4 regions of the Paenibacillus sp. JNUCC 34 genome follow, and region 2 is predicted to be linked to each of the others. Evidence: predicted binding sites of a transcription regulator. Region 2 holds the regulator's gene; each other region holds the start of a gene.
What was found. The regulator Rex, encoded in region 2, represses fermentation and respiration genes when NADH is low (regulators of the CRP and FNR family bind a similar motif). The targets are predictions, from matches to a motif close to TTGTGAAATATTTCACAA.
Positions count from the first base shown of each region.

Region 1 (8,190 bases), 1.3 Mb from region 2:
TATGCCAAAGAACATCATTATCAGGTCGGCGATCAAATCCGTATAAATACGAATGGAAGAGATGTTACGTTTACCATTAGCGGCTTGGGCGAGAATGTGGAATATATAAAAAAGAACCCCACGCAAGACCATAAGACTCACGGAATCGCTTATATTGCCGAAGAGACAATACCTGAAATCCGGGACGGCTTTTACTATAATGAAATCATGATTGATGCTCAAGAAGGTTACGATATTGACCAATTAGGCAAATCAATTGAAGGACAATCCAAACATCTTCCTTATTTAGACCAAGCAAGTAAGGAACGGACTTACGGTTATTCTCAAATAAAACAAACGATATATAACAATAGTATGATGAGTAAGGTTATACCTTTAGTTCTCTTTTTGATCTCCGCAATTATCCTGTTTCTTACCATGTCGAGGACAATCGATTCTGAACGAAATCAAGTAGGTATCATGAAGGCTTTGGGTGTAAAGAACCGAAACATCATGCTTCATTACATGGGATACCCTGTACTGGTAGGTATAGTAGGCTCAATCATAGGTTGTGCCATTGCCGCTACTGTATTCATTCCACTAGTAACTGCATCGAGTGCAAAGTCCTACACTCTGCCTGACATTACATTTTCACTTTCTTGGTTTTCGATTATACCGTCCATCATCTTTTCCAGCGCTTTTGGGATCCTGTCCGTATACTTAAGCGGCAGAACGATATTAAAAGAACGTGCGGCTCAGGCGATGCGTCCTAAACCGCCAAAGAAGATGAAAAAGCTGCTTATAGAAAGAGTTCCGGGTATTTGGAATCATATTTCCTACAGTTACAAGCTCATTTTGAGAAATATATTTTTAAATAAATAAAAAGCTTTAGTGAGCTCCATTGGCGTTGTTGTAAGCACAGTGTTATTGATAACTGCTTTGGGCACGCAATCGGCCTTGCTAAAAATAGCGAACCAAATCGAGGATGTTTATACCTACGATATACGAGTAGATTATAAGATCGGAACATCTTCTGATACGCTACAACTACCCTCCGATATTAAAAATAGTTATTTTACATCCACCTTTCCTGTTGAATTCATCAAAGGCGGTGATAAAGAAAATGCCACTTTAGTTGTGACTGAAAAAGAAAACAATCTCATTCATTTCTTTGACGAAAATGACAATCAGATATCTTTAGAAAATAATGGTGTGCTGGTACCCAAGTCTTACGCCGACAAATATCATATTGTAGAAGGGGATACCATCCCAATAAAGTTCACAGCACCAGAGCTTAAAAATAAATCTGTGGATATGAAGGTTTTACAAATATCTACACAGTATTCGAATCCCTCGTTTTATAGCACACCAGACTATTTAAAGAGCTTTGGCATAGACTATACTCCAACCTCGCTGTTAGTTGAAGCCAATAGCTCAACCGATCTTATAAGCGTCCGTAACTTTTTTGAACAAGATCCTCGTGTAGATACAATTGCAGATAAGAATGATCTAAAGAAATCAGCTCAATATATTTTGAAACAAAACAGTTTTATATTTATCATGTTTATCATTTGTGCCGTCATACTCTCCTTTGGCGCCATATATACGATATCTTCCATAAACATTTATGAAAGGAATCGTGAGCTTGCAACGCTTAAGGTATTAGGCTATCAAAAAAATAAAATAAACAGACTTATCTTTTTTGAAAACATCATACTAACCACCTTTGCGGTAATTGTAGCTTTACCGATAAGTGGCTATTTTTATACAATTATTGTAAAGGCACTGTCTAGTACCCATCAACAAATCCCAGATAAATTAAGTATTTTTATAATGCTGGTATCTGTTATGTTTGCATTCTTACTCACCATTCTCTCTAACTTATTACTTCGGAGAAAAGTGTCTCAAATCAATATGATTGAATCATTAAAAAGTGTAGAATAAAACTTTTAAGGTGAAGAGACAAAAATGGGAGTACTAGGATTTATTATCCTGATACTCCCACATAAATCAAAAGTCGATTACCCATTCAGATCCTAAATCTATATAAGAACTAATTGCTCATTTAAAAGACGACTTGAACCCATTTTTATTCGTTCTAATTTATTGAAAAAGTCAGCTTGCTCTCTTATATTCATCTCTAAATTCGATTTGATTTGGAGATGATAATTAATTGTCAAAATTGAGTATCTTTTTTCACCTATGTATTTTTCATTAATGCGTTCAAAAATATAGCTATTTTCTTCAAAGGGAATAGTCGTATATTTTATTTTCTGTGTTTCAATGTTATTTAATTCTTTTCTTAAGGTATCAAAATAGTTAGTTTCAAGTGCCTGTCGTTTTTTACTTAAATCATTAAGTGAGTCTTCACTTGTAATATAGACCGTATGGTATTGTTCTTGAACAACAACATCTTTCCTTAATGATTTAAATTGATAACGATCATCGCTATCGCGAGATACATATTTACTATATTCTCTCATTACGTAACCTATATCACTCAAAGCATTATTAGGAGTTACTTGCTCAAATGCCTTAACTAAATATATTTCCCTCTCAGATAACGGATTTCTTTCCTTGATATCATCAACATGAAAATTGGTAAGTTCATAACAAGCTACTAAATGTACTATAGGCTTATTAAGATCTGTTCCTAAACCATCTTTATATTGAATAATTCCAAAACATTCAATGTCATGTGTAGATTCCTCAGGCGAATCCTCATCATAAATAAAACCTTTAATATCTCCCATAACATAGCCAGCCTTATTCTGCGTGCTAATCGAAATTGTTACACTTTGTAAATCTTCCCCTCTATTATTAACAGATTTTACTTTTGCAAAAATACTTCCACCACTATCGAGATACTTCGCTAGTAATGGTGTGAATTCCTTTGGGACATACCCAATAGATTTCCTATTAGATAGGAATACCTTAATAGCATTTGAATCATACTCATTGTTTGGCTCTCGAACTAAATAAATTGTATCTCCATCAGTAGCATATCTTCTAATAATATTTGGACGATCCTCAAAGGTGACTCCAGATACATTAAATTCAATTTGCATAAAATCCTCCTAAATACTTATTTACTAATTTTACTATTATACTATGATACTTCTTTTATAAATTGGAGATTTATCAATAATAAGTACTAATCCGTGATTTTTGTACGTGTAACAAACGTCATAAATTGATTCAGGTCGTTAACAGGGGCTCTGCTTGATGGCAGCGCCTTTTTCTACATATCTGAGTGTACTGGCAGCAGCGCCTGATCTATAATAGGGACGTGGCATTCAATGGTAAATTCAATCATCAATGGAATAGGAGAACAGGATGAATAAACAGAAGATGGCCGTCATCGGCTTAGGTCACATGGGCCGGATTATGATTCACCGATTACTGCCCCAATATGGTGAGAAGATCGAATTAGTTGCACTTTGCGACAGTGATGAGTCCAGTTTGTACAGGGAAGTCGCAGCAACAGGAATTAGTCCCCGGCTGTACACCGACTACCGCCAGCTGCTGAACGAGGTTGCGCTTGACCTGGTGTATATCGCGGTTCCGCCGTCCCTGCATTATGACGTGGCCCAGATCGCATTTGAGAAAGGCATTCACGTCTTCTGCGAGAAGCCGCTTGCCAACAGCTTGACCGAAGCCCGGAGTCTGGTGGAGCTGGCAGAGAAGGCCAATGTGCTCCATGCCGTTCATTTCTCGCTTCCGCTCGACCCGGCCGTCCTGAAGCTGAAGGGATTACTTGAAGAGCAGGCGATCGGCCAGATCCTTAAGATGGATCTATACCTGGAGTTTCCGCAGTGGCCGAGGTCCTGGCAGCAGAATCCATGGATCACCTCAAGACAGCAGGGCGGATATCTCTTGGAAGTCGGCATTCACTGGATCCAAATGATCCAGCAGGTGTTCGGTCCGATTACGCATGTGAAGAGCGAGATCGAGTTTCCGCCGGATTCGAATCAGTCCGAAAGCCGTGTCCGAGCCGTTTTGCGATTACATAATGATATCGAGATTCACCTGTCTGGAACCGATCAACGGGAAGGGGAGGAACGTGTCTCCCTGGTGGTCCATGGTGAGGAAGGAACCATGGCGTTGGAAAACTGGCGCAGCCTGTTCAGAAGCGGCAAGGATGCCCATCTTCAGCCTGTACCTGTGGACGACGTCGTTAGCCCGCAGCCGATCCTGAAGCAAATCATTCAGATTTTGAACGGAGAGCCAGGTCTTATCTATGATTTCTATGACGGGTATAACGCGCAGGTTGTATTGGAAGCTCTGCGTAAGCCGGGTGAGGGCTTTACGGATTTAAGACCTCAATTGATGGGGGCCAAGCGGTAGAATTATCGTAAACAATTGGAAACCCACCGCAGGTAGTATAATGCCGTGATGAAATCGGGGAATGGATGAATGGAGAATGGGGAAAGGCCCAATCCATCAGCCGTTCCCCGATTTTATGAATTTGTAGTATGAGTTTAGTCATACGTGCAACGCTATTACTTTAGTTTTAGAGTGAAATGCAAGATAGCGATAATAAGTCGGCACGAACAAAATGATTGGAATGGTTATAAGCATTCCAACAATGAATGGGAGAACGGTTCATATTAACCTCATCTCCGCGTTCAGCTGCTGTAATCGAAGCCTTCATTCCGCACAATAGTTATGCGTCTCTTTCCATTTCTCTAATCGACTCGGCAACCTTCACCATCATGGAACATTCAACCCTCTTGCGGAAAACATCACAACTAAAGTCGTAGATGCCGTTGATGGAACCCGTCGCGTGCAGGGCATTGGCAGGACAGCCCCCGCTGCAGTAGAGTTTGGCCCAGCAATCCTTGCATTCCGGCTTCGAGTAGCAGTTGCTCTCTTTGAATTGGCATTGTAGTTCTGGTCGTGTGATACCATCCCAGACGTTCCCCATGCTGTACGCTTCATCACCGACGAACTGGTGGCAAGGGAAAAGTTCACCCCAAGGAGTGACAGCGAGATATTCAGTTCCTGAACCACAGCCAGAGATTCTTTTCTGGATGCAAGGGCCTTCCGAGAGGTCAAGCATGTAATGATAAAAGGTAAACCCGTTACCTTGTTCACCGCGCTCAATCATTTCTGTGGCGAGAATTTCGTACTGTTTGTAAATTTCCGGGAGGTCCTCCTCGGTAAGTGCATAGGGCTCCCGCGGATCACAGATGACCGGTTCCATCGAAAGTTTATCAAAACCAAGGTCTGCGATATGGAATATATCATTGGTGAAATCGACATTATTACGAGTGTAGGTTCCTCGTACATAGTATTCTTGGTCTCCGCGTTTTTGGACGAACTCCTGGAACTTCGGGACAATATGGTCATAGCTTCCTTTTCCGTTAACGGTTGTGCGGAGCCGGTCATGAACCTCTTTTCTTCCATCCAGACTGAGTACGACGTTGTACATTTCCTTATTTAAAAATTCGGTGACCTCGTCGTTCAGCAGCATACCGTTCGTCGTGAAGGTAAAGCGGAACTTCTTCTTATATTCTTGTTCTTTGCTTCTGGCATAAGCTACAATCTGCTTGACGACTTTCCAGGCCATAAGCGGTTCGCCGCCGAAGAAGTCAATGTCAAGATTCCGGTGATGTCCTGAATTTTCCAGCAGGTAATCGATAGCCCTTTGTCCAACCTCATAGCTCATGATGGCCCGATCGCCGTTGTATTTTCCCTGACTAGCGAAGCAATAGTCGCATGATAGATTGCAGGTGTGCGCGACATTGAGGCATAGTGCTTTTACATAAGTTTTTCGATTTTTTAAATTAATGGAAAGGTCTTCATACTCATCCTTGGTAAAGAGCTGTCCAGTATCTTTAAGCTCCTCAATGGCCGCGATGGTTTCTCGAATGTCTCTCTCGGTAATACCCGAATCGTGTTCATGCTGCTCCAGCATGAGTGTCAGGATTTCCTCCGGAGATGTATGCTCATAAAGCTCAATGATTTTGTATGCCAGATCATCAACAACGTGTACCGACCCACTGTAGGTATCAAGCACGATGTTGTATCCGTTAAGTTGATATTGATGAATCATCCTTGCTAATCAAGCTCCTTTTACCGACAAATAAAACCGGTTTAAAAAATAGACGCCCATCTACAGAGCAGGTGGGCGGTGAACATTTTCGAATCCTATTTGTTCATTGGGTTCTCACAGCGCTGGTTGGCAACGCCGCAGGAAGTCTTACAAGCGGACTGGCAAGATGTCTGGCATGCGCCACATCCGCCGTGTTTTGCGGTATCCATCAGTTTGCGGGTGCTCAGTGTTACGATTCTTTTCATTTGAATAACTCCTCTACCATTTCATTAGTTCAACAATAACAAGATAATATTGTGAATGAATTCACTCTACTACTTTGAACATGGTAGCAACTACTTCGGATGTACATCAATCACATAGGTCACACTAGATCAACTAAAAAGCAGATTACTATAAAATACACCTCAACGACCACGACAAGGAATACGATTACACAGACAGAAAAATTGATATAAGAAAGAATACTGTTTAGAATCGGTAGCAGCAGATTTTGAGGAGTTTTCGTTTGCAGTTGACAGTACATTATTATTCAAGCATTTCTGTACATGTTTAGATTAGCATTTGTACTCAAACGGAAGGATTGTATCAATAATACTCTTGGAGCCACTATTAATATGGTAGTGGCTCACCTCTGTCATAAGTGGATCACCGGAGTGGGTTAAAAGGATGGCGGAGGTGGGGCTAACCTATGTACTTCTTCATTTTTATACATATTTATTATAAAATTGTACAGAGTTCTCCTAATAAGATGTTATATTGAATTTTTAGGAATTTAAGATTTACAAATCCGATATTCTTTTTTGTGATAAATTATTTTATGTAGTGAAGTAGAGGTGAATCATAGGTGAAGCAGGTGTTGGTAATTAAGAATGAACGGTCTTTAGCAAAGAAAATCGTAAGCGGTCTAAAGCAAGAAGGCTATTTCACTTTGACACTTCACAACGAAAACAAAAGTTTAAATATAGTATATGAGCAAGATTGGGATATTATCGTATTAGATTGGGATTCATTGAGTATATCTGGACCAGAAATTTGCAGACAAATACGAGCTGTTAAAACGACACCGATAATCATTGTGACCGACAATGTGTCCAGCAAGGATTGCATAGCAGGATTACAAGCAGGAGCAGATGATTATATAAGAAAACCATTTGTGAAAGAAGAATTAGTAGCAAGGATAAAAGTTATTTTAAGAAGAGCGGACGGTATCCAGCCAAACGAGACTTATTTTTTTCGGTTTAAAGATCTCTTCGTTGATGCATCCAGCAATATTGTGACAAAAGGTGGCGAAAATCTCCCGCTTACTAAGCGCGAGTCTGACTTACTTGTATTTTTAATCAAGAATAAAAATAAAACATTGAGCCGTGAAATGCTTTTGAATCAGGTTTGGGGATATGACGTAGCAGTCAACCCAAATGTAGTGGATTTATATATTGGGTATTTAAGAAAAAAGCTAAAGTGTGAGAAGAAAGACCGATATATTCAAACAATCCATGGCAGGGGCTATTCAATGATTGAATAGTAAAAATAAGAAAATAGGTAAAGTACAATTTGTCACAGTAATCAATATCAAACATAATTGAAAAAAAACGAGTATAAACAGTTTCATCCAGTTTTGCTCGTTTTTTTGTTCTATAAAATCCGATAATCATATCAACTCACATCCTTCACAAGATTTTCACATAATTAATGACTATACTAATCCACAGAATGCTAGAATGAAAATGATTATCAATATCGATTGAATTGGATAGCAATTACTATCCAATTCAAATCTATAGGCTTCATCATTTTCAAAATAAATCACATTATAAGGAGTATATGTATGAAAAAATCTATGTTTTTAAACTTAGTTGGTATTATGGCAGTTTTGACTTTGATGTTAGCAGCTTGCTCAAGTCCAAGTAATGAAAGCAAACAAGAGTCAAAGCCTACTGAAGTTAATGGAAGTGAAGCGGTTGCTAAGCCGAAGACGGTTGAAATCACTGATGCCCATGGAACTGTTACTGTTCCTGTAAACCCAAAGAATGTAGTTGCCTTGGATAATAGAACTTTTGAAACTTTAGCTGATTGGAAAATTGAACTAGCAGCTGTTCCAAAGGATGTAATGCCTGCGGATTCACCATATGTAAGTGATGATTCAGTTCAAA
Region 1 covers NZ_CM177770.1:4,970,640-4,978,829, reverse strand. The annotation lists partial or broken gene AC2TF5_RS23250 (ABC transporter permease) at 1-1,923, shown strand, start outside; gene AC2TF5_RS23245 (HIRAN domain-containing protein) at 2,022-3,047, opposite strand; gene AC2TF5_RS23240 (Gfo/Idh/MocA family protein) at 3,316-4,326, shown strand; gene scfB (thioether cross-link-forming SCIFF peptide maturase) at 4,646-6,037, opposite strand; gene scfA (six-cysteine ranthipeptide SCIFF) at 6,133-6,282, opposite strand; gene AC2TF5_RS23225 (response regulator transcription factor) at 6,885-7,562, shown strand; gene AC2TF5_RS23220 (siderophore ABC transporter substrate-binding protein) at 7,866-8,190, shown strand, end outside.
Region 1: scfA (six-cysteine ranthipeptide SCIFF) is a predicted target of Rex. The motif match lies at 6,332-6,349, and genes of this name have one in related genera.

Region 2 (8,190 bases):
CGCCACTCTCTTTTTCTCCTCGATGTTGGACTCACGGTCAGAACGCTCACCCATCATTACTTTATCGATTGCCATAGACAAGTGCCGCTGAGAGATTAATTCCTCATTTTCACGCATGGTGTAAATGGCAGCTTCATTCATGACACTTTCAAGCTGGGCACCTGAAAAACCGTATGCTTCCTCCGCAATTTTCTCCAAATCAACGTCCGCATCTAGTGGTTTATTACCCGCATGCAGATTTAAGATGTGTGCACGTCCTTTTTTGTCCGGAAGATCGACTTGAATATGGCGGTCAAACCGTCCAGGGCGAAGAAGCGCGCTATCAAGCATCTCTTTCCGGTTCGTTGCTGCGATAACGAGAATACGCGGTGCATCCGTTGTAAAGATACCGTCCATTTCAGTTAACAATTGGTTCAGTGTCTGATCATACTCCCGCTGCTGCCCGCCTTCACGCTTGCCGCCGATCACATCAATCTCATCGATAAAAATAATCGCGCTCTGCTTGTTTTCCTTGGCTGCACGGGTGCGAGCCTCTTTAAACAGGTCCCTGATACGGCCAGCACCGACACCTACATACATTTCAACAAATTCACTGCCCGATGCAGCAGCAAATACCGAGTTTGTGTAATGTGCTGCCGCTTTAGCCATCAGTGTCTTACCTGTCCCCGGAGGCCCTGTCAGCAAAATGCCTTTCAATGGGCGAATTCCGAATTTTTTGATCTCTTCATGACGAATTAGAAAATCAAGCGCCTCACGCAGCTCCTGCTTCGCGTTATCTTGCCCTCCGATTTCTTCAAAGGTCAGCTTTGCCATACTGCCCTTTTTCCGTTTGCGTTCACTACCTGCACCTACAGCTATTCCGCCCTTCATCTTGGCAATAAAGAAAAGAGATCCTACAAGCATAGCTGCAATGAGGATTGGAACAACATTCATACCAATGAATGCAAGGAATACGAACAGCACAGGGATGAAGCCAATCAATACTTCCTTGGACCACTTAGGCATGGTTCCACACCTCCATTTTGCCGGGTTGGCGTGGCAAAATTATGAACTTGCCTGACTTGCCGTCGGATAAACTTACATATACGTTCTGGTCATCAATTTGAGCATTTGCTTTCAAATTAGGTGAGTTTTTTGCCAGTTCATCCAAAGATATCTGTATATCGGTGTACTGCTTGTTATCCATCGCTTGGGCTACTGACAGCATAGCCTTCTCCCACCATTGGTCCAGCTGCTCGGACGAGTGATCTTCCACCTCAAGCTTCAATGTGCGTTTACCGACAACCGACTTGCCTTCCTTGTTTATATGTTCGACTAGACCCCGTAAATTCGTTTCGGGTGCTAAATCAAGCTTAAAAGTGACTGTATCCTGTGTAATATCTATTTGAGAGTTTTTCACTCCATCATACTGTGATACCACATTGGCCAGTGGATTCTGAAGAGCCATTTGTCGATACAGAAACCAACCGCCAAAAAGCACCGATGCCGATATTACGACCGTCAGAACGATAGGAACAATGCGTAATTTCAATGAAGTTTCCTCCTTGTTATATGATGTGTATAATTCGTATATCATATTTGATATAACAATTATGCGTATAGTAACACTACTTTCAACCTGCCTGTGGAATACAAATAAGAGTATATCACATCTTATATACCTTTTTCATTTAAGTCTGTGAAAATATTTAAAACTATTTTATCCAAATTTTACGTAAACGCTTACATAAAATCTTGTTATTTAACACTCCGCCTTTTGATGGAGTGTTAAATTTTGCTATTGATTTGGTAGAATAATGTCTTCACCGATCTGATTTCCATCCTGAAACCGATAAAACCTATATTTCGTCTCATTGTTCAGCTGGTATAACAGTTGCCATGCGTATTCTCCTTCATACATACCTAGAACAAGCCTTTCAATTACCGAACCAGGCAGGTCATTCTTAATCTGATTACGCATTTGAGCTTCCGACATTCCACCGCTCAGAGGTTCGCTGTGTACAGCTTTGGCTCCATCCAGTGGTTTTTTCTCTTCCGTAAACTTCACCCATACGACGATATCCTGGTTTTCCGTATCCTTACCGGTAACAACCCAGTAAATGCTCTCTTTATCCCATACCGATTTATAAGTTTTGTCTTTCTTCATCAAACCGCCATATTGCTGAGCCGCCTTGATAGCCGCGTTCTCTTCCGACCATTTACCAGACATTACATTTGAATAATAAATCTGAATAGACAGCAATATGAGCAGAAAACCGGAAATGCCAAGAAGTATCCACTTCGTTTTTTTCTTCAATCTGCGTTCCTCGCTCCCTTGTTATTCCCTAGAGGGTCAACAGCCGCTCGAACGCACTTTGGGCTTCACGGCGAATCTTTTCTTCATCCAATGTAAGGCAAACTCCGTTTTTGACGACCTGTTTACCATCTACCCAGACATGCTCCACGTCCTTGGCACTAGCTGAATAAACCGCATGCGAGATAAAGTCCGTATGAGGCAGAAAATGTGCCTGATCGGTATTTAACGCGATAAAGTCCGCTTTCATGCCGGGAGCCAACGTCCCAACACCGTCTAAGAATAATGATTTCGCTCCGTATTCTGTTCCCATACGCAGTGCTTCCACAGCAGGAACTGCTGTCGGATCACCACTAACACCCTTATGAATAAGAGCAGCCAGTCTCATTTCCTCAAACATATCCAAATTGTTGTTGCTCGCAGGACCATCCGTTCCCAGTGATACGGTAATTCCCGCTTTAAGCAGCTCCGGTACCCGGGCGACACCGCTTGCCAGCTTCAGGTTGCTTCCCGGATTGTGGGATATCGCTACCTTATGAGCCGCCAAAATCTCAATCTCTTCATCCGTTAAATGAACTGCATGCGCAACAAGCGCCGGACGTGAGAAGACGCCGAGCTTTTGAAGATGGGCTACTGGCCGTACCCCATAATCCCGAACATTCTGCTCGACTTCAGTAACTGTTTCCGACATATGGGTGTGAATCGGCAAGTCCAGATCGTGAGCAATCTGCACAAATTTTTCGATGTAATCCGGAGGACATGTGTAAGGCGCATGCGGCGAAATCATCGTCGTGATACGTCCATCAGCTTTACCGTGCCAGTCCTTAGCAAATGCTGTAGCCTCCCCCAGCTTGTGATTCTGAACATCTGGAGGACACAAACCGATTACACCGCGAGTAAGTACACCACGCATACCGGATTGCTCAGTTACGACTGCTACCTGATCCATATGATCATACATATCAAGGAAGGTCGTTGTACCGCCTTTCAGCATTTCGATCACAGACAGCGAGGTACCCCAATATACATCATCAGCCGTAAACTTCGCTTCCATCGGCCACATTTTCTCCTGAAGCCATACCTGAAGAGCCAGATCATCCCCGTATCCACGAAGAAGCGACATCGCCGTATGACCATGCGTATTCATTAGACCAGGCATGAAAAACAGATATGTGCCGTCGATAATCTCCGTATCTTCCTCAACCTTCGGCTGTTCTTCACCGATATAGGTAATGAGATCGTCTTCGATGACCATATATCCGCGCAGAACCGGCTTTTCATTCTGAAGTACAGCAAAGGTACCGTTTTTAATCATCCATTTACGCTTCGTCATGATCGCCATCTTCCTTTCCGTTATCTAAATAATAAGCCAGACTCTGCAAATCCGTCGTGAAATCAGCTGTATGAATCCGGATGTGCGGAGGAGCTTTCAAGATCGTTGGCGCAAAATTCAGAATCGCTTCAATACCGGATGAGATCAGTTTATCCGCTACATCTTGTGCTTCGACATCAGGAACGGTAATAATCCCGATCCGGATTCCGAACTCCTTAATAGTTGCCGTCAATTCTTCCATCGACTGAACGACTAAATTGTTGATTTTAGTGCCGACTTTTGGAGTATAAGCATCGAATATAGCTACAATCTTCATATTGTCTTTCAAAAAAGCGTTGTAGTTGGACAGAGCGTGTCCAAGATTACCAGCACCCACCAACACTACATTAATCTGCTGGTCCAGCTTAAGAATATGACGGATTTTCTCGATCAAATATGAGACGTCATAACCAATCCCTTTTCTGCCAAAATCGCCAAAATAGGCAAGATCCTTGCGGATTTGCGCCGGGTTTAGGTCGAGCTTCTGTCCAAGCTCCTGTGAGGACACCGTTGCAACCTCACGAAGATGAAGTTCGTTCAGGTAGCGCAAATATACGGGCAGTCTGCGAACCACGGCCTCCGAAATTTTATCCGATTTCATGCATGCTCCCCCTAATCATAAACTCAAAGTAATTATTTTCAATTCTTATTGTATTGCCTCGTCCCCATGAAGCCATTCCGCAATGCGGGGAACCATCTGCTCAGTCCGCATATGTTCCATTTTCGGGCCAGGCAGTGAATATAAAAAGTATTTTCCATAATAAGATTCAATCACACGGGTATCATAAACAATTACAATACCTTTGTCTTGAGCTGTTCGCACAAGACGCCCGAAACCCTGCTTAAAGCGAATAACCGCCTGAGGTACGGATAGTTTCATGAACGGATTTTTCTTTTGCTGCTGCAGTAGCTCGCTCTTCGCTTCAACAAGGGGATGGTTCGGCGGTTGAAACGGTAGCCTTACGATAGCCAGGCATGTCAACGCCTCACCCGGAATATCGACCCCTTCCCAGAATGAGCTTGTCCCAAGCAGCACCGATGCGCCGCTGTCCTGAAACCTTCGGATCAGCTTGGTTCGGCTTGATCCATCCATCCCTTGTCCGAGTACGGATATATCACTGGATGACAGAACTTCCTTAAGCGGATCATACACCTGGCGCAGCATACGGTACGAGGTAAACAATACCAGCATCCGTCCATGAGTCGCCTTAGCGGCATCTGCAAGTGATTGAACGAGTGTACTCACAAAGTTCTGATCCCCCACGGACCCCTTAACACTTGGGAAATCCCTTGGAATTAATAACAGTGCCTGCTCACGGTAATTAAACGGTGACGGAAGCTGCACGGTATTCAGCTGTCCCTGATCTGAAGCATCCTGCAGCCCAAGATTATCGATCATATACTGAAACGATTTATCTACAGATAGAGTTGCAGAAGTGAGGATGATACTACTTTTTTTATCGAAGAACAGCTCTTTCAACTGCGCGCTCACATCAACTGGCACGGCAAACATCTGCAGCGATTTACTACGGAAATTACCGTTCGCCTCCATCCAATAGACCACGCCTTCATCGTTCAGAGTCATGAAAAATTTCAGATTCTCCCGGTGCGCAGCCAAGTCCTTAAAGAGGCCATTAATATCGGTAATCAAACTGTCTGCACCATAATCATTCAGTTCTTCCCGAACCTCAGATGTTAGCATGTCTCCTTTGCGAACGACGTCTCCCAAGGTGACGTGAATCTGATTCTCTAACTCCGTCAAGCTTTCCCAGTCTTTTGGCTTCTTGGTTGGTGACAGTCGGAGTGTAAATTGTCCTGCATCCCCCGCAGAAGCATCTCCGCGTTCAGGAAGAAGTCCGAACAGAAGGTCGTTAAGCCGGTCCCAGCTCTCCTTGACAGTAATTAGATCAGGGTATAGCCGATCAATGACGCCCGTCCATTCCCCCGCCTTTTCGTGCGCCGACGTTTGAAGCAGTTGACGGAGTGCTGGCAACTGTCCATTGCGGCTATCCTTATAGAGACGTGTAAGGGTGTGTACCACCGTAAAATATTTCATATGGAGCCCGAGATGTTTACCCGCCACATCTTCCAAGTGATGAGCCTCGTCAATGACCAACCGCTCATACGACGGCAGTAGCTGATGATTTGCTTTTACATCGGTAAACAATTTGGAATGGTTCGTAATAACCACATCCGCAATACCCGCTTCATGCTTCGCACGGTGGTAGAAACACTTTCGGAACCATGGGCAAGCCCGTCCCAAACAAGAATCAGAATCGCTAGATACACTTTCCCAGAAGTCCCCACCACGACCACCAAGGTTCAGTTCCTCATCATCTCCGGTTTCAGTCTGGGTCAGCCATATGATCATTTGGGCTGCAATGATAATATCCTCTTTAGGTGTGTTGAAATCTCTTCTATTTATTTTATGTTCAAATTTTCTCAAACACAAATAATGCTGTCTCCCTTTGAAGACGGCGGCTTTAAATGGAAACGGGACTACCTTGGTGAGTAGCGGGATATCCCGTTCACGAAGCTGTTCCTGAAGGTTGATTGTATGCGTGCTAACCATTACCTTCTGCTCCTGTTTTACACTTTGGTATATGGAAGGAAGCAAATATCCAAGTGATTTCCCCGTACCGGTTCCAGCCTCAATCAGGAGATGCTTATCATCATCTAGTGCCTTCATGACTTCCTCAAACATAATGTCCTGAGCGTCCCGACTTTCATATTGAGGAAGTGTCTCACGTAAATTATTACGTACCTGGTTCATATACTGCTCAAAGGATAGCTCGGCTAGCGGATTATCCTCTTCCTCATCTCGCGCAGGTGCCATATCGGTCCAGTCCTCGATCGCCAGAGCAAATTGACGGAAATACGTGTAGTTGTCTGGATCCTGAATGGCCTGATTTTCCTTATCAGCCCGCATTCCATCGAAGAACCAGCTCAAATCACTGTCCTCATCCGCAAAAAGGTCGCTCAAACGCTGTATCGTAAGCAGTGGAAGCTGATCAAGCTCTTCCAGACATTTCAGAAGCACATAGGCGGTAGCAAGCGCATCGCTGTCCGCTTGGTGCGGACGGTCATGCTCTAAGCCGAAATAAGACGACACCATCCCCAGCTGATACGATGTCAGTGATGGAAAGCATATTTTCAAAAAATGTATCGTATCGAGTATCCGCCCGCTGAAAGGTAAATAACCACAACGGTCGAGTGCATTTTGCAAAAAATTAAAATCAAAGGCTACATTATGCCCCACAAGTACAACATCGTCGAGCATAGGTACCAGTTCCATCATCATCTCCTCAAGGGAAGGTGCAACAGCTACATCTTGATCCGAAATACCTGTCAAACCTGTAATAAACGGTGGAATCGGAATCCCGGGATTGACATAAGAGCCGTACACTCGGGAAATGCTGCGATCTTCATCGATGATGGCCAGCCCCACTTGAATGATTTCATCGGCTGACTGGTTGCCCGTAGTTTCAAAATCCAATACGGCAAATTTCATGTTCGTATAAATCCCTTTCATTCCAGTCTAAATAACAGCATAACAGATGTAACGCTGTTTGAACATTATGGACATAAAAAAGACGATGCCACAGACTCGGCGCTTCGAGCGGGCATCGCTTCTACAGACTGTTATTCATAACAATGAAATCAATTGACTTCCATACTGCAGTTCCCCGCGATTCTTGTGGCAAACCTCCAGATTAATCAGCGGATCCGGAAGAGTCGGGTCACTCTGTATCGCAAGCGTGAAATAATCCCGAGCTTGGTCTGTCCGTCCGTTAATCACCTGTATGCAGCCTAGAGCGTTATAAATCATGGCCTGCAATCTCTTGTCGTCCGCCAGCGGCAAAATCGACAGCAGATAACCTGAAGCCTCCACCGTCTCACCCAAATGCAGATGAGCCATGGCCGTATAGAGCCGAATCAGCAAGCTCTCCGGATATATGGCAGCAGCAGCCAAAAATTGGGCTAGAGCAGGTCTGAACATAAGGAGTTTGTAGTATCCTTGGCCGCGTATGAAAGCATCCAGCTGCATTTCCGGTGATTCGGTCGGCGGAAAAACCGGTGATGAAACTGCACTCTCACGGAAAATAGCCATCTTCTCTTCAAACCGAAGCCATTCATCAATGATACCTTCGCTCATACTCTTCAACATATTCCAGTTATGAATCAGCGCCTGTTTCTTGGGACCGTGTGCGGAAGGGTAATGCTTCACAATTTCATCTAACATGTCGTTCATTTCGTCGAATACATGTTGAAACATGGAGTGCATCCCACCCTTAGTGAAAAAATGAGATCAGTGCGTCGACCTGAGTTCATTTTTTGTTAAAGCTGATGTTTTCATTCCCGAAACAAGCGTTACATTTTGGAGTGAACATCTTTACCGAATCGTTGCATGAATCTCACGGTGCTCGGTTATAATCGGCTTGTTGCAGCCGTCTACAATAACAACTGTCGGTTTATGGTTCTCATATTCCTCTTTAGACATCATCGCATAAGAAATAATAATGAC
Region 2 covers NZ_CM177770.1:3,717,817-3,726,006, forward strand. The annotation lists gene AC2TF5_RS17350 (AAA family ATPase) at 1-1,005, opposite strand, end outside; gene AC2TF5_RS17355 (hypothetical protein) at 998-1,531, opposite strand; gene AC2TF5_RS17360 (cell wall elongation regulator TseB-like domain-containing protein) at 1,778-2,296, opposite strand; gene AC2TF5_RS17365 (amidohydrolase) at 2,325-3,626, opposite strand; gene AC2TF5_RS17370 (redox-sensing transcriptional repressor Rex) at 3,613-4,266, opposite strand; gene dinG (ATP-dependent DNA helicase DinG) at 4,312-7,176, opposite strand; gene AC2TF5_RS17380 (tetratricopeptide repeat protein) at 7,312-7,941, opposite strand; gene panD (aspartate 1-decarboxylase) at 8,059-8,190, opposite strand, start outside.

Region 3 (8,190 bases), 2.6 Mb from region 2:
GTTACCGTAAATGACTTGACTACATAAAAGCTGAGAGAATCATCATCCTTCGATTAAACCGAGGTCTTACAACACGTTAAAGCCGCGTGACGTATTCGTATGGTATAAATTCAGACTCTCTCTTCCTTTATGTATTGTTGATAACCCGGACAGAAGCGCTGTCCGGGTTATTTCGTGTCTAGTTATGGGGAAGCCTGAAGCTATCAAGTTTCTATAATCATAAGGGAGAGTGTCATATATGAGTTCACAAAAGAGACAGAAGCGTTATGAGGTCAGCTACCGACTTGGACAAATCGCAATGGGACAGGCAGCAGCGGAAACTGTGATCAAGGACGGCACACTCGTTAACGTGTTTACTGGAGAGCTTCAGGAGCATGTCGATGTCGCCATGGCCTTCGGAAGAATTGCTTATATCGGACAAGCTGATCATACAATCGGTGAGAAAACGAATGTGATTCAGGCGAACGGACGATACATTGCACCGGGTCTGCTGGACGGACATATGCATGTGGAAAGCACGATGCTGACGGTGACTGAATTCGCCAAAGCCGCGATGGCTAAAGGCACAACTTCCATCTTTATGGATCCGCACGAGATTGCGAACGTATTCGGTTCAGAAGGCGTACGCTGGATGCACGAAGAAGGGCAGCAGCTTCCACTAAAAGTATTTACAACCTTTCCTTCTTGTGTGCCAGCTACAACGGACCTCGAAGACGCTGGCGCGGCACTTGGCGTAGCCGATATTGAAGCGGGACTACAGTGGCCAGGTGTGGAAGGCCTCGGCGAGGTGATGAACTTCCCGGGCGTCGTCTATGGTGACCCAACCATGTGCGGAGAAATTGAGGCAACCTTAAAGGCTGGAAAAACCGTTACCGGTCATTTCCCTTCTGAGGATGAACGTATGCTACAGGCTTACATCGCTTCAGGTGTCAGCTCTTGCCACGAGACAGTTACCAGGGAGCAGGCGTTGCAGAAGGTTCGACTCGGCATGCATTTGATGATCCGTGAAGGTTCCGCATGGCATGATGTTAAGGAAGTTATTAAAGTGGTAACGGAAGATAACGTGTGTACCGATAACATGTCCCTTGTGACAGATGACGTCTATCCGATGACACTGCTGAATCTTGGCCATCTGAACCATGTTGTGCGCCGGGCGATTGAGGAAGGCGTTGATCCGGTTAAAGCCATTCAGATGGGCACGATCAATGTGGCTCGTTACTTCGGTATGGAGCAGGAAATTGGCAGCATTGCACCAGGTAAAGCAGCGGATATTTTGCTTATCGATGATCTGAAGCAAATGGTGCCTTCGCTTGTTATTGCTGATGGTGAAGTGGTAGCGGATTCCGGAAAGATCGTAAAGGAATTTCCTGTTTATGAATATCCAGCGGAAGCCCGCAGTTCGGTACGGCTGCAGCGTGCTCTAACCGTCGATGATTTCTTGCTCCGCAGCAAAGGAAATGCCGCTCAGACACAGGTAAACGTGGTGCGTGTTATTGAGAACAGTGCCCGGACCGCTAAAATGACGGCGACCCTCCCGGTGATAGATGGAGTCATCCAGCCGGATTTGGCACAGGATGTCATTCAGATGGCTTGCATTGAGCGCCACAAGGGAACAGGGCAGATATCCCTCGGCTATGCGAGTGGATTTCAGTTGAAATCCGGTGCAGTCGCCTCCACGGTGGCTCATGACAGCCATAACCTGCTCGTTATGGGTACGAGCCCTGAGGACATGGCGTTTGCCGCCAATGAGCTTGCCGCATGCGGCGGAGGCATGATCGTGGTACGGGACGGTGAGGTGCTAGCCAAGGTGGAGATGCCGGTGGCAGGTCTGATGGCGGATCGTCCGCTCGAGACGGTAGCTGCTGAAGTGGTGTCCATGGAGGAAGCGTGGAAGGAACTGGGCTGCCCGATGAATGCACCGTTCATGACCTTCTCGCTGATCGCTCTGCCGGTTATACCGGACATTCGGATCACGAACCGGGGACTGGCTGATGTGACCGAGTTCAAGTTGATTGAAACGGAAATTGGGCCATCTACGGTTTAAAAAAAACGAAATGATTGAGACACTTATCATTGCAAAAAACAGGGTGACCAAGCATGGTCCACCCTGTTTTTTGTTTGTTTTTATCGAGAACGTGATTTTCGTCACAAATTTATAACTATTTAACCCCTTCCAGGCATTTAAATGTGATAAATATCACAATTCTTCCGTTCGTGGTCTGCGAAAATAATAAAAGATAAATTTTAAAGTTTTATTACGTGAACCAAAAGGAAGGGGTATTTTATGGATCCGGTTATGCTCGCACGTATCCAGTTCGCTTCGACAACCATTTTTCATTTCATCTTTGTTCCGCTGTCCATCGGCTTGGCATTTCTGATTGCCATTATGCAGACGATGTATGTCGTCAAGGGCAACGAAGTATACAAGAAGATGGCAAAATTCTGGGGTAAATTGTTTCTCATTAACTTTGCTGTAGGGGTCGTTACCGGTATTTTGCAGGAATTCCAGTTCGGTATGAACTGGTCGGATTACTCCCGATTTGTCGGGGATGTGTTCGGAGCGCCGCTTGCGATTGAAGCGCTGCTCGCATTTTTCCTGGAGTCCACGTTTATCGGACTGTGGATTTTCGGATGGGACCGCTTGTCCAAGAAGGTTCACCTTCTTTGTATTTGGCTCGTGTCCTTCGGTACAGCAATGTCGGCTTTCTGGATTTTGGCCGCTAACTCGTTCATGCAGCGTCCTGTCGGATTTGAGATGAACAATGGACGCGCCGAAATGAATGATTTTTTCGCTCTGATCACGAATGGTCAGCTGTTGGTTGAGTTCCCGCATACGGTATTCGGGGCATTGGCCACAGGCGCATTTCTCGTTACGGGGATCAGCGCATACAAGCTGATGAAGAAGAAGGATATCGATTTCTTTAAAAAATCGTTTAACATTGCTATCATTATCGCTCTGATCTCCTCCGTGCTCGTTGCTCTCTTCGGTCACCAGCAAGCACAATATCTGGTGGATACACAGCCTATGAAAATGGCTGCAGCCGAGAGTCTGTGGGAAACGAGTGATGATCCGGCTCCATGGACGGTTTTTGCCGGGATTGATCCGGATAATCAGAAAAATACGATGGAATTGAAAATCCCTTACCTACTCAGCTTCTTGTCTTATAGTAAGTTTTCCGGTGAAGTTATCGGAATGAAAGAACTGCAGGCACAGTATGAGGAGCAATATGGGCCTGGTGACTACATTCCTCCAGTCCGGACTACATTCTGGAGTTTCCGTATCATGGTGGCTGCAGGCTCTATTATGATTTTGCTCGGTTTGTACGGCACATGGTTGACAATGCGCAAGAAGGTAGAACAGGCTGGGAAATGGTTCCTGAGAGTATTGCTGTTCAGCATTTCATTGCCGTTTATCGCCAATACGGCGGGATGGATTATGACAGAAATCGGGCGTCAGCCTTGGACTGTATTTGGATTGATTCAGACGAAGGACAGCATCTCGCCAAACGTAGGCGCAGGTTCCATTCTGTTCTCACTCATTGCATTCAGTACGATTTATGCTGTGCTGGCTGCGGTAATGGCTTATCTGTTCGTTAAAGTTATCAAGAAAGGGCCATATGCGGTGGAGGAAGACGATCACAACGCAGCTGACCCGTTCAATAAGGGGGGAATCGGCAATGTCTCTTAGTGAGCTGTGGTTTGTACTGGTTGCCGTTCTGTTTATCGGGTTCTTCTTCCTGGAAGGCTTCGACTTTGGTGTAGGTATGTCAACACAATTCTTGGCTAAAAATGATACTCAGCGCCGGGTGCTTATCAACTCTATTGGCCCGTTCTGGGATGCAAATGAGGTGTGGCTGATTACGGCAGGCGGAGCGATGTTCGCGGCCTTCCCGAACTGGTACGCCACGCTGTTCAGCGGATTTTACCTTCCGTTCGTCGTTCTCCTGCTAGCCTTGATCGCCCGTGGGGTCGCATTTGAATTCCGTGGCAAGGTCGGGGATGCACGCTGGAAAAAGGTTTGGGATGGTGCCATCTTCACAGGAAGCATCCTCCCTCCATTCCTCTTCGGTGTAGTGTTCGCCTGCCTAATCCAGGGATTGCCGATTGACGAATCGATGCAGCTTCACGCTGGATTCTTTGATGTAGTCAATCTGTATACGGTTGTAGGCGGAATCACGGTAGTTATGCTATGCTTGCTGCATGGACTCATGTTTACGACACTCCGCACCATAGGAGATTTGCAGGAGCGTGCCCGGGTTATGGCCCGGCGCCTGTTGTTCCCGGTTGCAGCGCTGCTTGCGCTATTCGGAATTATGACGTATTTCATGACGGACGTGTTCAAAGTTCGGGGCGGCATATTGTCAGCCGTACTGGTGCTTGGTGTTATTGCATTCCTGGCAGCCGGTTATTTTATGAAAACCAAGAAAGACGGCTGGGCTTTCGGTATGACCGGGGCGGTCATCATCCTGTCGGTTATGTCCGTGTTCATCGGATTGTTCCCGCGTGTCATGATCAGCTCGATTAACAGTGCGTTTGATCTGACGATCCAAAACGCCGCCTCAGGGCAATACTCCCTTAAGGTGATGACGATTGTGGCGGTTACACTGCTGCCGTTCGTATTAGGTTATCAAATTTGGAGCTACTACGTTTTCCATAAACGGGTACATGAGAAGGAGCATTTAGAGTACTGATGGGTAAAGATCTGCTGGGATACAAAGGAGTCAAGACGGTATTTCTCGTCGTCGCCGTATGTACCCTGGCACAAAGCATGGCCATCATATTGCAGGCAAAATGGTTGGCGGAGGTTATCTCCGCCCTGTTTGCCGGATCCTCTCTGCAGGAACAGTACAGTAAAATGGTATTGTTCCTGCTTGCTTTTCTGGCACGTCACGCCATTGGGCTGCTGCAGCAGGGCATAGCGCAGCGGTTTGCCGAGGAGACGGGCACGGACCTGAGAAAGCAGCTGATGGATAAGCTGTTCCATATGGGCCCGAGATTTGTCCGGTCCGAGGGAACAGGCAATGTGGTCACGCTTGTGCTGGAGGGCATCGCCAAATTCCGCAAATATGCGGAGCTAACCATACCGCGCATGATGGGAGTGGCTTTTACTCCTGCGCTGGTATGGTTGTATGTGTTTTATATTGATCGTATTTCGGCTGTGATCTTGCTCGTAACGATGCCGATTCTGATCATATTTCTAATTTTGGTTGGCTTGGCGGCACGGAAGCAGACGGAGCGCCAGCTGCATACGTACCGGATGCTGTCCAACCATTTCGTGGATTCCCTTCGCGGTCTGGAAACACTGAAGTTTCTGGGGCAGAGCAGAAGGCATAGTGAGAGCATCGGAGAGGTAAGCGAGAGCTACCGCAAGGCAACGATGCGCACGCTTCGTGTCGCGTTTCTATCATCCTTTGCACTCGATTTCTTCACCATGCTGTCCGTCGCCGTTGTGGCGGTCAACTTGGGCTTGCGCCTGATCAACGGCGGTCTGGAGCTGTTGCCGGCTCTGACGATTCTTATTCTGGCACCGGAATATTTCCTGCCGGTACGTATGGTGGGAGCGGATTTCCACGCTACCCTGGACGGCAAGCAGGCAGGTGAGGCCATCCAGGAGATGATCAAGGATGAGCCGAAGAACAGCCCGGTGAATGAGCTGACAAGTGAAGACAGCAATACACCAGGGCCTGTGCTGGATTGGAAGGACAATAGCGTATTGGAGCTGTCTGGTATCAGCATGCGGCATGATGAGAGTGGTCCTGCATCTTTGGAGGATGTAAGCTTCCGCTTGAAAGGCAGAGGCCGGATTGGCATCGTAGGTGAAAGCGGTGCAGGTAAATCCACACTGATCGACATTCTGGGGGGATTCCTTGCACCAACCAGCGGCGAAGTTATGTTGGATGGTGTGAAGCTGCAGAATACAGCTTCGGAGGCATGGAGAAAGAACGTGACTTACATTCCGCAGCATCCGTATCTGTTCGGCACCTCACTTGCCGATAATGTCAGATTTTACGCTCCCGACGCTTCATGGACTGAGGTGGAGCGAGCGGTGGAGGCGGCAGGGCTGACCGGTGTGGCAGCATCTCTGCCGAACGGCTTGGACGAATTGATTGGCGGCGGAGGTCGGAGCTTAAGCGGAGGACAGGCGCAGCGGGTCGCGATGGCGAGAGCATTTTTGAGCCAGCGTCCTGTCCTGCTGCTGGATGAGCCGACAGCTCATCTTGATATCGAGACCGAATATGAGTTGAAAGAGACGCTAGTATCCCTTTTTCAAGATAAATGGGTGTTTCTTGCAACACATCGCCTGCACTGGATGACGGAAATGGATTACATTCTGGTGATGGATCAGGGACGACTAGCTGAGACGGGTACGCATGAACAGTTAATGGCGCGTAAAGGTGTATATTACGGCCTCATCACATTGCAAATGGAGGGAGTGCTTTGAAGCAGGAACAGTGGTTTCGTCCGTATGTCACAGCCTATTTCTGGCGTTTTCTGCTCATTGTGATCCTGGGTGTGCTGACTATACTGTCCGCGTCGATGCTCATGTTTACCTCGGGCTATCTCATCTCGAAGTCGGCGCTTCGGCCTGAGAACATTCTGATGGTGTATGTGCCGGTTGTCGGTGTGCGCACCTTCGGGATCAGCCGAGCCGTTATGCACTATGTGGAGCGATTGGTAGGGCATGATACCATTCTCCGCATCTTATCCAAAATGCGTGTCCGGCTGTATCAGCTGCTGGAACCGCAGGCGCTTCGTTTTTCCTCACGCTTTAAGACGGGCGATCTGCTAGGCGTGCTTGCCGACGATATTGAATATCTGCAAGATGTGTATATTCGCACGGTATTCCCTGCTATTGTGGCTTTGGTGCTGTATGGCGGTGCAATCATCGCTATCGGCACATTTGATCCGTGGTTTGCACTTTTGATGGCGGCGTATGTGTTCCTGCTGGTGTTCGTACTGCCGATCGTATCACTACTGCTTACCAAGCGTAAGAACCGGGAGATTAAGAATGAGCGTGCCGCTCTGTACCAAAAGCTGACTGACGCGGTGCTCGGTATGGGCGAGTGGTTCATTAGCGGCCGTCAGAAAGATTTCCTTACAGGATATGAACAAGACGAAGCCAGTGTTGACCGTACAGACCGATCATTGAAGCGATGGGGACGATTTCGCGGCTTTATCAGCCAGTGCGTGGTGGCGGCAACCGTACTATCCATGGTGTATTGGTCGGGACAACAATATGCGGATGGTCATATAGATGTAACGCTAATTGCAGCATTTGTGCTCGTTGTATTTCCGCTTATGGATGCTTTCCTCCCAATCTCGGAAGCGGTCGAGCGGATTCCGCAGTATGAGCAGTCCATAAACCGGCTGAATGGGATCAAGGAAGAAGTGCCTGATCACCTGCAAGGCGCAGGAAGTCAAGCCGGTATGACAAGGAATGAAGCAGCGGCTATCGCCCTTAACGGTGTTCACGTAAAGGTTGAGGATGTCTTCTTTGACTACGGAGAGCAGCGGTCCGGTGATCAGCCTACGGTAAGCGGACTTTCATTGGATATTCCACAAGGAGCGAAGGTAGCTGTGATCGGACGCTCCGGAGCCGGAAAATCGACGCTGCTGAATCTGATTCAAGGGGCGCTCTCTCCAGTAGAGGGGCGCGTCACGATGAATGGTACCGATGCTTACCGGTTTGGTGATGGTATGGCTTCCGTAGTGTCCGTACTGAACCAAAGTCCGCATCTGTTCGATACGACACTGGCGAATAATCTCCGGCTTGGCCGGATGAATGCGTCTGATGAAGACCTTCAGGATGCGGTTCGGAGAGCCCGGTTGAGTGACCTCGTGGACTCCTTGCCAGAGGGATTTGAGACCCGGATGCAGGAAACCGGGCAGCGCTTCTCCGGCGGAGAACGGCAGCGTGTGGCGCTTGCCCGCATTTTGCTGCAGGACACGCCGGTTGTCATTCTTGACGAACCGACCGTAGGTCTCGATCCGAAGACGGAGCGCGAGCTGCTGTCCACCATGTTCGCAAGCCTGAAGGGCAAGTCGCTAATCTGGGTGACACATCACCTGGTTGGTGTGGAGCAGATGGATGAAATTGTGTTTATGGAAGAGGGCTGCGTCGTCATGCGTGGCACACATGCTGAATTGATGGAGCGTTATCCGCGCTATCGCCACTTGTATGAACTGGAC
Region 3 covers NZ_CM177770.1:323,332-331,521, forward strand. The annotation lists purine riboswitch at 1-42, shown strand, start outside; gene ade (adenine deaminase) at 239-2,044, shown strand; gene AC2TF5_RS01470 (cytochrome ubiquinol oxidase subunit I) at 2,285-3,688, shown strand; gene cydB (cytochrome d ubiquinol oxidase subunit II) at 3,678-4,691, shown strand; gene cydD (thiol reductant ABC exporter subunit CydD) at 4,691-6,442, shown strand; gene cydC (thiol reductant ABC exporter subunit CydC) at 6,439-8,190, shown strand, end outside.
Region 3: AC2TF5_RS01470 (cytochrome ubiquinol oxidase subunit I) is a predicted target of Rex. The motif match lies at 2,186-2,203, and genes of this name have one in related genera.

Region 4 (8,190 bases), 1.7 Mb from region 2:
ATGATTTGGCTGAATGATGTCAAATTGTAAGTGATGCCCGGATATCGAGGCGTTCTGTATTTTATCGCCGCTGACCGCGTTATCTTGGATGGCGGCCTCAGATACAGCGGAAGGACTGAGATGAGTCTCCACAATAAGCCCGGGCTGAAGTTTGTGACCAGGTATGCTTTCGTCTGCAAAAATTTCAACGGAACGAACTTCGTCAGACAGATGGTCCAGTGTAATAATATTTTTTTTGAGATGATATCCGTAGATGGATTCTTGTGTCAAATGTTTGCCGTGAATGGATTCGAGTGCCAGATGCTGGGCGGAAACGGAATGAGGAGCGATTTTGTCAGTTGTAACAGAATTCTTTTGCAGGGCATCAGCCGATATTGATTCACCGGATAAATGAATGCCCTGAATTGCATTTTCTTTAATTTTGGAGGAGCTTACGCTTCCTTCTGCTAGCTTGGCGGAAGTGACAGCCAGATCGGTCAATTTATCAGTCGACACGCTTTCCGGGGAAAGCTTGAGCGAGGTTACCGCATGATCCGACAGATGCTGCGGGAATACAGCTCCGGGAGCGATGAAAGAGTCCGTGATAGCACCAAGTGCAAGTTTCTCTGCTGTTATCGAGCCGTTAGCAATGGCATCCGATATGACCGAGGATGGTGCGATATGCTTACTTGTAACGGAGCCGATGGCAAGATGATCCTGACCGACCGCACCGGTCTGCAAAGACACAGAGCTGACACTTCCTGCTGCAAGATGAGCCTGCCGTATTGCTCCTTTCGCAATGTTCGAGGAATTGACGCCTTCCTTCGCAATGATTTCTCCGTTGACAGAACCGGCTGCCAGCTTGCTGCTTGTTACACAGCCTAGTGAAAGTTTATCTTCCGTCACAGCTTCTGTCTGAAGATGAGAAGATGTAACCGATCCACCGGACAAGTGGCGCTCTGTAATCGCTTGGGGCGCTATAGCAGCCGAATGGATAACATTATCGTTAAAGTGATGGGGCTGCAGACTGCCTTCGGTAATATGCTCACTTTGAACAGCACTATTACCGATATGCTGGGAACGCACCGCTTTGGTAGCAAGCTGTTCTGAATCGACGGACGCTTTCCCCAAATGGCGGGTGTGGACAGCTTCATCGGAGATTTTGCTGGATAAAATACTTTGGTCGGCGATTTTTGAAGCAGTGACAGATTGTTCTACCAGTTTCGCGGTGCCTACTGACTGATTTGCCAGCTTTGTGTTTGTAATGCTGAAATCGCTCACGTGACGAGATTGAATTTCTTGGCTCCCGATCTGGTCCTTACCAACGGCGGCAGTTCGGATTTGATCTGACCCGATTGCGCCTAGCGCTAGGTGGTCAGTAGTAATAGCGCCTTTCTGAATATGCTTCCCACTGACCGTGCTCTCAGCCAATTGCTCAGATCCGATCGCCTCATGCTCCAGGTGATTTCGGGTAACAACTCCTTCAGCCAAGTGAAGACTGGTAATGGAATGATTCTGGATGTGAGTTCCATCAACCGCGCCAGACTCAATCTTACTGGCGCTGACTGCGCCTTCCCGGAGCTTGGATGTGGAGACAGATTGATCCGCCAGCTTGGAGGTGTGTACGGATTCGTTGGCCAGATGCCGTGTTTCTACAGCGCTTGAGGCAATCTTGTTACTGGTGACGGCAGCATCATCAAGGAGGCCGCCTGAAATGCTTAGACCATTGAGATGGCGGGAGAGCACCGCGCCGTTCGCAAGTTTATCCGAGGTGATGCTATGATCGGCCAGCTTGTGAGAGGTTAGACTGGCGTCCTTGATTTTATCTCCACTGATCGTACCAACTACAATCTTCCGGTCAGTGATGGAACCATCGGCCAGATGGTCACTGGTGACTACCGAACCTCCAAGTTTAGCGGAGGTGATACTGCCGTCGGCAATTTGAAGACCTGTTATAGCGTAATCCTGCAATGCATCACTTCCGACTGCTCCGGTGGCCAGCTTGGAGGCGGTGATGGCACGGGAAGCGATACGGCTCTCCGTGACTGCACCTTCACTGATATCTTCAGTATAGATAAAAGGCCCCTTCAGGCCGGGCATTTGTTTCTCAGTCAGCAGTTGCTCCCGGTGGTCGGTGGTATTGAATAATTCCAAGGTGTCTCGAGAGAGGGGGCTTTCTTCCTCTTCAAAATCTTCTTTCATTACCTCCTCTTCCGGTACATCGGTGCTTTCCTCAGGCAGCAGATCTTCGAATTCTAAGGCGTCGATGCTTTCTTCTTCCAGAGCAGCTGCCGCTGCAGATGAAAGAACCCGGGCCTCCCTATCTGCTGCTGCACGGTTTTTTGCTTCGTTACGTCCTGCCCAATCGATTTCTCTTGTATTAGGGTCCACCACATAGCGCTGGGTTGGATTTTTACCCGCTGTATGCTTCCCTCGTTTTTTCAAGACTGCACGCTCCTTCCGAAAAGTGGTTCGTCTTCGGCATCATATGCATGGGACTAGGCGTCTGTCACAATTTTACTGGTATTTTCAGAGTAGCAATTGGAGAAAATTTTCATTATACATATTTGAAGGAAAGTAAAGGGGATTTAAAGACAAAAAAGGGACTGTCAACTTGGTCGTGGGTAGACCGAAGAACAGCCCCTCTAAGTGTGCTGAAGGTTATTCTATGTGTTACATTCCTGTGATCAGGATATTGCTGTAACCTCTGCTGGGCATGATGTGACTTGTTCACTAATACAGGATGACATGTTTCTTGGAATTAATTGCAGTTAATATCTACAACGGTCACTTTTGTGATCTGCCCGGGAGTCACGATCGTAATTTGGCTGTCTTTGGCAGCCATAAGAAGCTGGGAGCCGAGCGGAGAGACGATGGATATACAGCTCTTATCCGGATCAGAATCCTCCGGCAGACACAGTGTATAGGATTCGCAGTGATTGCTGTCGTTATATTGCACGGTTACCGTACTCCCGAGAAATACAAAGTCGGGGCACGGGATGTCATCACTGTTGATGTTACTCTTCAGATACTGCTCCAGCTTGAACATATAGCGTTCGATAAACGCTTTGGTATTTTTTCGTTCCCGTACGATGCGAACGTCGTCAGTGGCAGGGAGGTACCGATCAAGAAATAGAGTGAGCTGTTCATCAAAAAAAGTTAATTGGGAAACAAGCGTTTCTCTTATATTGATCTTATGCAAATTCATGGTCATATCTCCTCTTCTCGTGCTATGGCTCATTATAGATTGAGCTGCAACCTAAATTTATTGTGAGGTACAATCCGGTCCATTTCATAAATGATCCTCCTTGGTATCGAATACGTTCATTTCAGTGTTCCAAACATGGTCCTCAGGATAATCTCAACGATAATGAATATGAGAATCGCGGTCGAGATGCAGGAGATCGCAAATATGAAGATACCTGCCCGATCTTTCGGCTTCTTCCCTTGCTTGGTTTTTGGAATATTCATATAAACATCCTCCGCTTCCGAATTCTTGTGTGAAAGAACGTCTACAGAGATGTATACCGATCGCCTCAACCTCCCTTAATGGAGCAGCCGATTGAAGAAGGTTACATTTAATGTAAAAATTATATTGATAAACAGGAAGGCATCTCGTTTGTAAACAAACGAAATGCCTTCCATTTGGCTGCCCAATCTATGCCTCCATTATGCCATAAAGGCAGGTAATCGACAACATAAATGGTATGATATGTATTTTAAAGGCTGATGTAACATTTAATTACTTTTCTAGATCTTGTGGATATAGACGTACCCTGCAGAATGGTCTGCAGGGTACTTTTGTGGGCGCTGAAGCGCCAATATAATTTAACCCCTGACGGCCTGATCGGCTGTACAGTCGGTTCCTTGTGTTTGAAGTTCAATTTCGGGATCATTACTTCCAAAACAACAAAAGCCCTGCCTCTCTTTCGTCCTTGCGGCTCCGATGACCGCTCCAGTGTGAATCAGAAAACCAACATCCTTAAACTCTTACTTTTGGGTTAGAAAATAGGAATTCTCAACTTCATCTGAGTTAGAAAATATAAATTTGTGAGGAACTTACGGGGTTAAACTTCGCCTAACAATTTATGATTATATCACACTTTATACACTTTAGCAAAGATAGGGCAGTACAAAATTGGAAAGAAACAAAATCTGTTCGTGAAATATATGAGGGCCCAGCAGGAAATGGCTTAAAGCGGCTGCAGACCAGCTGGTAGACTCGGTGCTGATTGAGTTAGTGGGGAACAAACAACAGCACATAGAAGAGCAGGGCAGCTTTTCCAGTAAGGAAGAGATGTCCTGCTCTTTCTTTTGCGCTATTCGTTCATTAACGTGTAGCTGTCGTTGGTCATATGCAGAACCTCAGCCATACCAGACGTAATGTATACTTTTTTATCCTTGGTTATAAACAAGGCCTCTGTCTGATCCAGTTGTTCTACGAATTCGAGGCCCTTTTCTAATCCCATGGAGAAGATCGAGGTGGACAGTGCGTCCGCATCGATGGATTTGTCTGTCAGAATCGTGGCGCTGCTCAGATTGTTGTCGATAGGATATCCGGTCTCAGGGTCCAGAATATGGTGGTACACTTTTCCGTCTTGTTCGAAAAAGCGCTCGTATACGCCAGATGTGACGATGGTCTGGTTCTCCACCTTCAGGTTGCCGATTGGATTCCCCCGGGAAAGGTCAGGATCCTGAATACCGATGGTCCATTTGAGGCCGCCTGGCTTTTGTCCCAGGGCAAGCACGTTACCACCCAGATCAATGATGGCGCTCTTGAAGCCGTTGTCGGTCAAATATTTGGCGATGACGTCCGCCGAATAACCCTTGGCGATAGCGCCAAGGTCCATTTCCATGCCTTTTTCTTTCAAGTATACTTCACGGGTGTCCGGGTTCAGTTCGACCTGGTTATATTGACTAAGCGGTATAAGTTCATCAATTTTAGACTGGTCAGGAACATGCGCGCCTTCATTTCCGATATTCCACAGCGTGACGAGAGGGCCAATTGCCAGATTGAAACGGCCTTCTGTCTGTTTAGAGTACTCATATGCTTTTTGAATAACATTGAAGGTTTGTTCGGATACTTGGACAGGCTTGATCCCGGCATTAGCGTTCACCTTGGCCAGCTCACTCTTGTCATTCGTACGGCTCATTTGAGTGTCGATCGTTTTAAGCAGTTCTTCGATTTCATTAAAATGGCGGTCGGTGATCCGACTGTCATACACTTTAACCTGCACAATGGTATCAAAAATATAGTAAGATTTCTTGACCGGATCGGTTATTTCCGTCTGCTGGCCGGAGTCCGGCGTCTTTTCATTGAGATCTGCCGGAGTCGTGCCGGAGTTGCAGCCTCCGATGATGAGCAGGGCGGACAGAAGCAGAAGCAGCGATGAGCGCTTAATTATGTTCATTAGAATTCCTCTTTTCCACCAGGTTTCGAGTGGATTATAGCAGAGCCCGTCAGAGGGAGGATGTGAGACTTCTCATAATTTACTTAAATTTTTGAATAAAATTTTGGATTTAGTGATGATTTTGTGAAATCTTTCTCAAACCGGCCGGATTGGGTGTTTCCTTCATTGAAGGATAGGTGGGGAGTGGGTATAATGAGGACGTCTAAGATTTATATAATCAAAAAATAAGGAAGATGCTTATGAAACGCGGAGACCTGGTACTGATCTCAGTTGTGCTGGCAGCAGCACTAATATTTCTTGTCCCAAGATGGCTGGACGAAAAAGATAGTGAAAAAAATCACAATAATCCGTTAACGGCAACCATTACGGTAGATGGTCAATTGTTTAAGACTGTGGAATTGACGGAAGAAGAACAGATTATTGAAATTAAGACGGATCATGGAGTGAATATTCTTAAGGTGTATGATTACGGGATCGAAATGATTGAGGCGGACTGCCCGGATGAAGTGTGCCTCAGCTTCGGGTTCGTTGACAGGAAAAATCAGAGCATCGTCTGCCTGCCTCACAAAGTATTGGTTGAGGTAGAGGGTGCTTCGGGAGGAGAGAGTCAGGATGAAGTCGACGCCGTTGTCAATTAACGAATCTGCCATGCTGCTTAAAAAGACGGTCATTATTGCCATTTTTGCAGCGGTTGCTGTTGTGCTAAGCATTGTGGAATCCCTTATTCCGGTGAACCTGTCAGTACCGGGCGCAAAGCTGGGGCTGGCTAACATTATGGTGCTAACCTGCTTGTATTTTTTGCGGGGAAGAGACGCGATGACGTTAATCGTTCTAAAGACGATTCTGACTGCGATGATCTTCGGAACCTTTTCAAGCTTTTTGTTCAGTCTGTTCGGCGCACTGTTCAGTTTTGTTGTCATGTATGGCCTGCTCAAAATTAGCGGAAAAAGACTCAGTCTGATCGGAATCAGCATCGCCGGTGGGGTAGCGCACAATATCGGTCAGCTGACGGCTGCTTCGATTATTTTCAAAACCTCTTCGATCTTTTATTATTTACCGGCGCTTCTGCTGACCGGTATTGTGACCGGTATCCTCATCGGTATTGCCGTAAGATATTTGGTGCCGTCGCTTTCCAAGCTGTCATTGTTTGCTGGTTTTACAGATTAAGAAGTTGCATGGGAGACCGTAAATAGATTTCAGTTGCTAGGACGGCAGAAGGGAGGAACCTGCTATGAACAGAGCGGGATTATATAACAGGCCTAAGCCGCATGAATCGGACAATTGCGTGTCTGGAGAACAGCATCAGGCCCCGGCGCTAACCCTTAAGGAGGTTAGTTTTTCGTATAACGGGCAGTCGAACAACATCCGCTCTGTCAGCTTTACGGTACACCAAGGACAGTGGGTGACTGTCGTAGGGAGCAATGGGAGTGGGAAATCTACGCTAGCCAGACTGTTTAACGGACTGTTGGCGCCTGATGAAGGTCTTATAGAGACAGCGGGCCTGGAGCTTGTGCCGGATAACCTGATCGCGATCCGCCGTAAGGTAGGGATGGTGTTTCAGAATCCGGACAATCAATTTGTTGGCAGTACGGTGGAGGAGGATATTGCCTTTGGACTTGAGGGCATGTGTATGCCGAGGCAGCAGATAAGAGAGCAGATCGACCGGTATGCTGAACGATTTGGCGTTAGCCATCTGCTTAAAAGACATCCCTCCGAGCTGTCCGGTGGACAGAAGCAGCGGGTTGCGTTAGCCTCGGTGCTTGCCATGGAGCCAGAAATATTGGTGCTGGACGAAGCCTCCTCCATGCTGGATGAACAGGCAAGGCACGACTTGACCCATATCCTCAGGGATATGCACCGGGAAGGGCGGTATACCATTGTGTCCATTACGCATGACGCGGATGAAATTATGGCCTCTGAAAGGGTGCTTGCCCTTCGGGACGGGGCTGTTATTGCAGATACGTCACCTGATGACTTGTTTGAGGATAGGGAGCTGATGTTACTGTGCAGCCTGGAAGCGCCTTTTGCACGGAAGCTTGCACAGGAATTGGAGTCTCGGGGAGTTGCAAAAGGACAATCCGGTGATGAACAGGAGCTGATGGATTTCTTATGGTCATTCAATTAGAGAATGTGTGCTTCGATTATGATGCCCGAACCCCTTGGGCCAGCGCTGCACTACGTCATATCGATCTCGGAATTGGTTCAGGAGAATTCATTGGCGTGGCCGGAACGACTGGATCGGGTAAATCCACGCTGCTTCAGCTGTTCAACGGTATCATCAAACCGACAGCCGGTACAGTATCTGTGTTCGATGTCATGATTACTGCAGGTGTAAAGGCCCCTAAAATGCGAGAACTGCGGCGACGGGTCGGATTGGTGTTTCAGTTCCCGGAGCAGCAGATGTTCGAGGAAACGGTGGAAAAGGATATTTGTTTCGGGCCGATGAATTTCGGCGCAAGTCAGGAGGAAGCTAAACAAAAGGCATTGCAGGCATTTCTTAAAATGGGTCTGGATCCAGCCCTGCTGGAGCGCAGCCCGTTTCAGCTCAGCGGCGGGCAAATGCGAAAGGTCGCCATCGCCTCGGTGCTTGCCATGGAGCCGGACATTCTCGTTCTGGACGAACCGACGGCTACACTGGACCCCGTCAGCAGGATGGAACTGATTGGGATGCTGCAGACCCTGTGTCGTGAGGAAGGCAGAACGATCATTATGGTTACACACCGTATGGATGAATTACTGGAAGCGGCTGACCGATGGGTGCTTCTTCATAAGGGGGAGTGTGCCTTTCAAGGTACTGCCC
Region 4 covers NZ_CM177770.1:5,373,233-5,381,422, reverse strand. The annotation lists gene AC2TF5_RS24900 (WIAG-tail domain) at 1-2,424, opposite strand, end outside; gene AC2TF5_RS24895 (GreA/GreB family elongation factor) at 2,741-3,187, opposite strand; gene AC2TF5_RS24890 (hypothetical protein) at 3,304-3,450, opposite strand; gene AC2TF5_RS24885 (FAD:protein FMN transferase) at 4,299-5,390, opposite strand; gene AC2TF5_RS24880 (NusG domain II-containing protein) at 5,630-6,028, shown strand; gene AC2TF5_RS24875 (Gx transporter family protein) at 6,003-6,557, shown strand; gene AC2TF5_RS24870 (energy-coupling factor transporter ATPase) at 6,622-7,515, shown strand; gene AC2TF5_RS24865 (energy-coupling factor transporter ATPase) at 7,500-8,190, shown strand, end outside.
Region 4: AC2TF5_RS24885 (FAD:protein FMN transferase) is a predicted target of Rex. The motif match lies at 5,512-5,529, and genes of this name have one in related genera.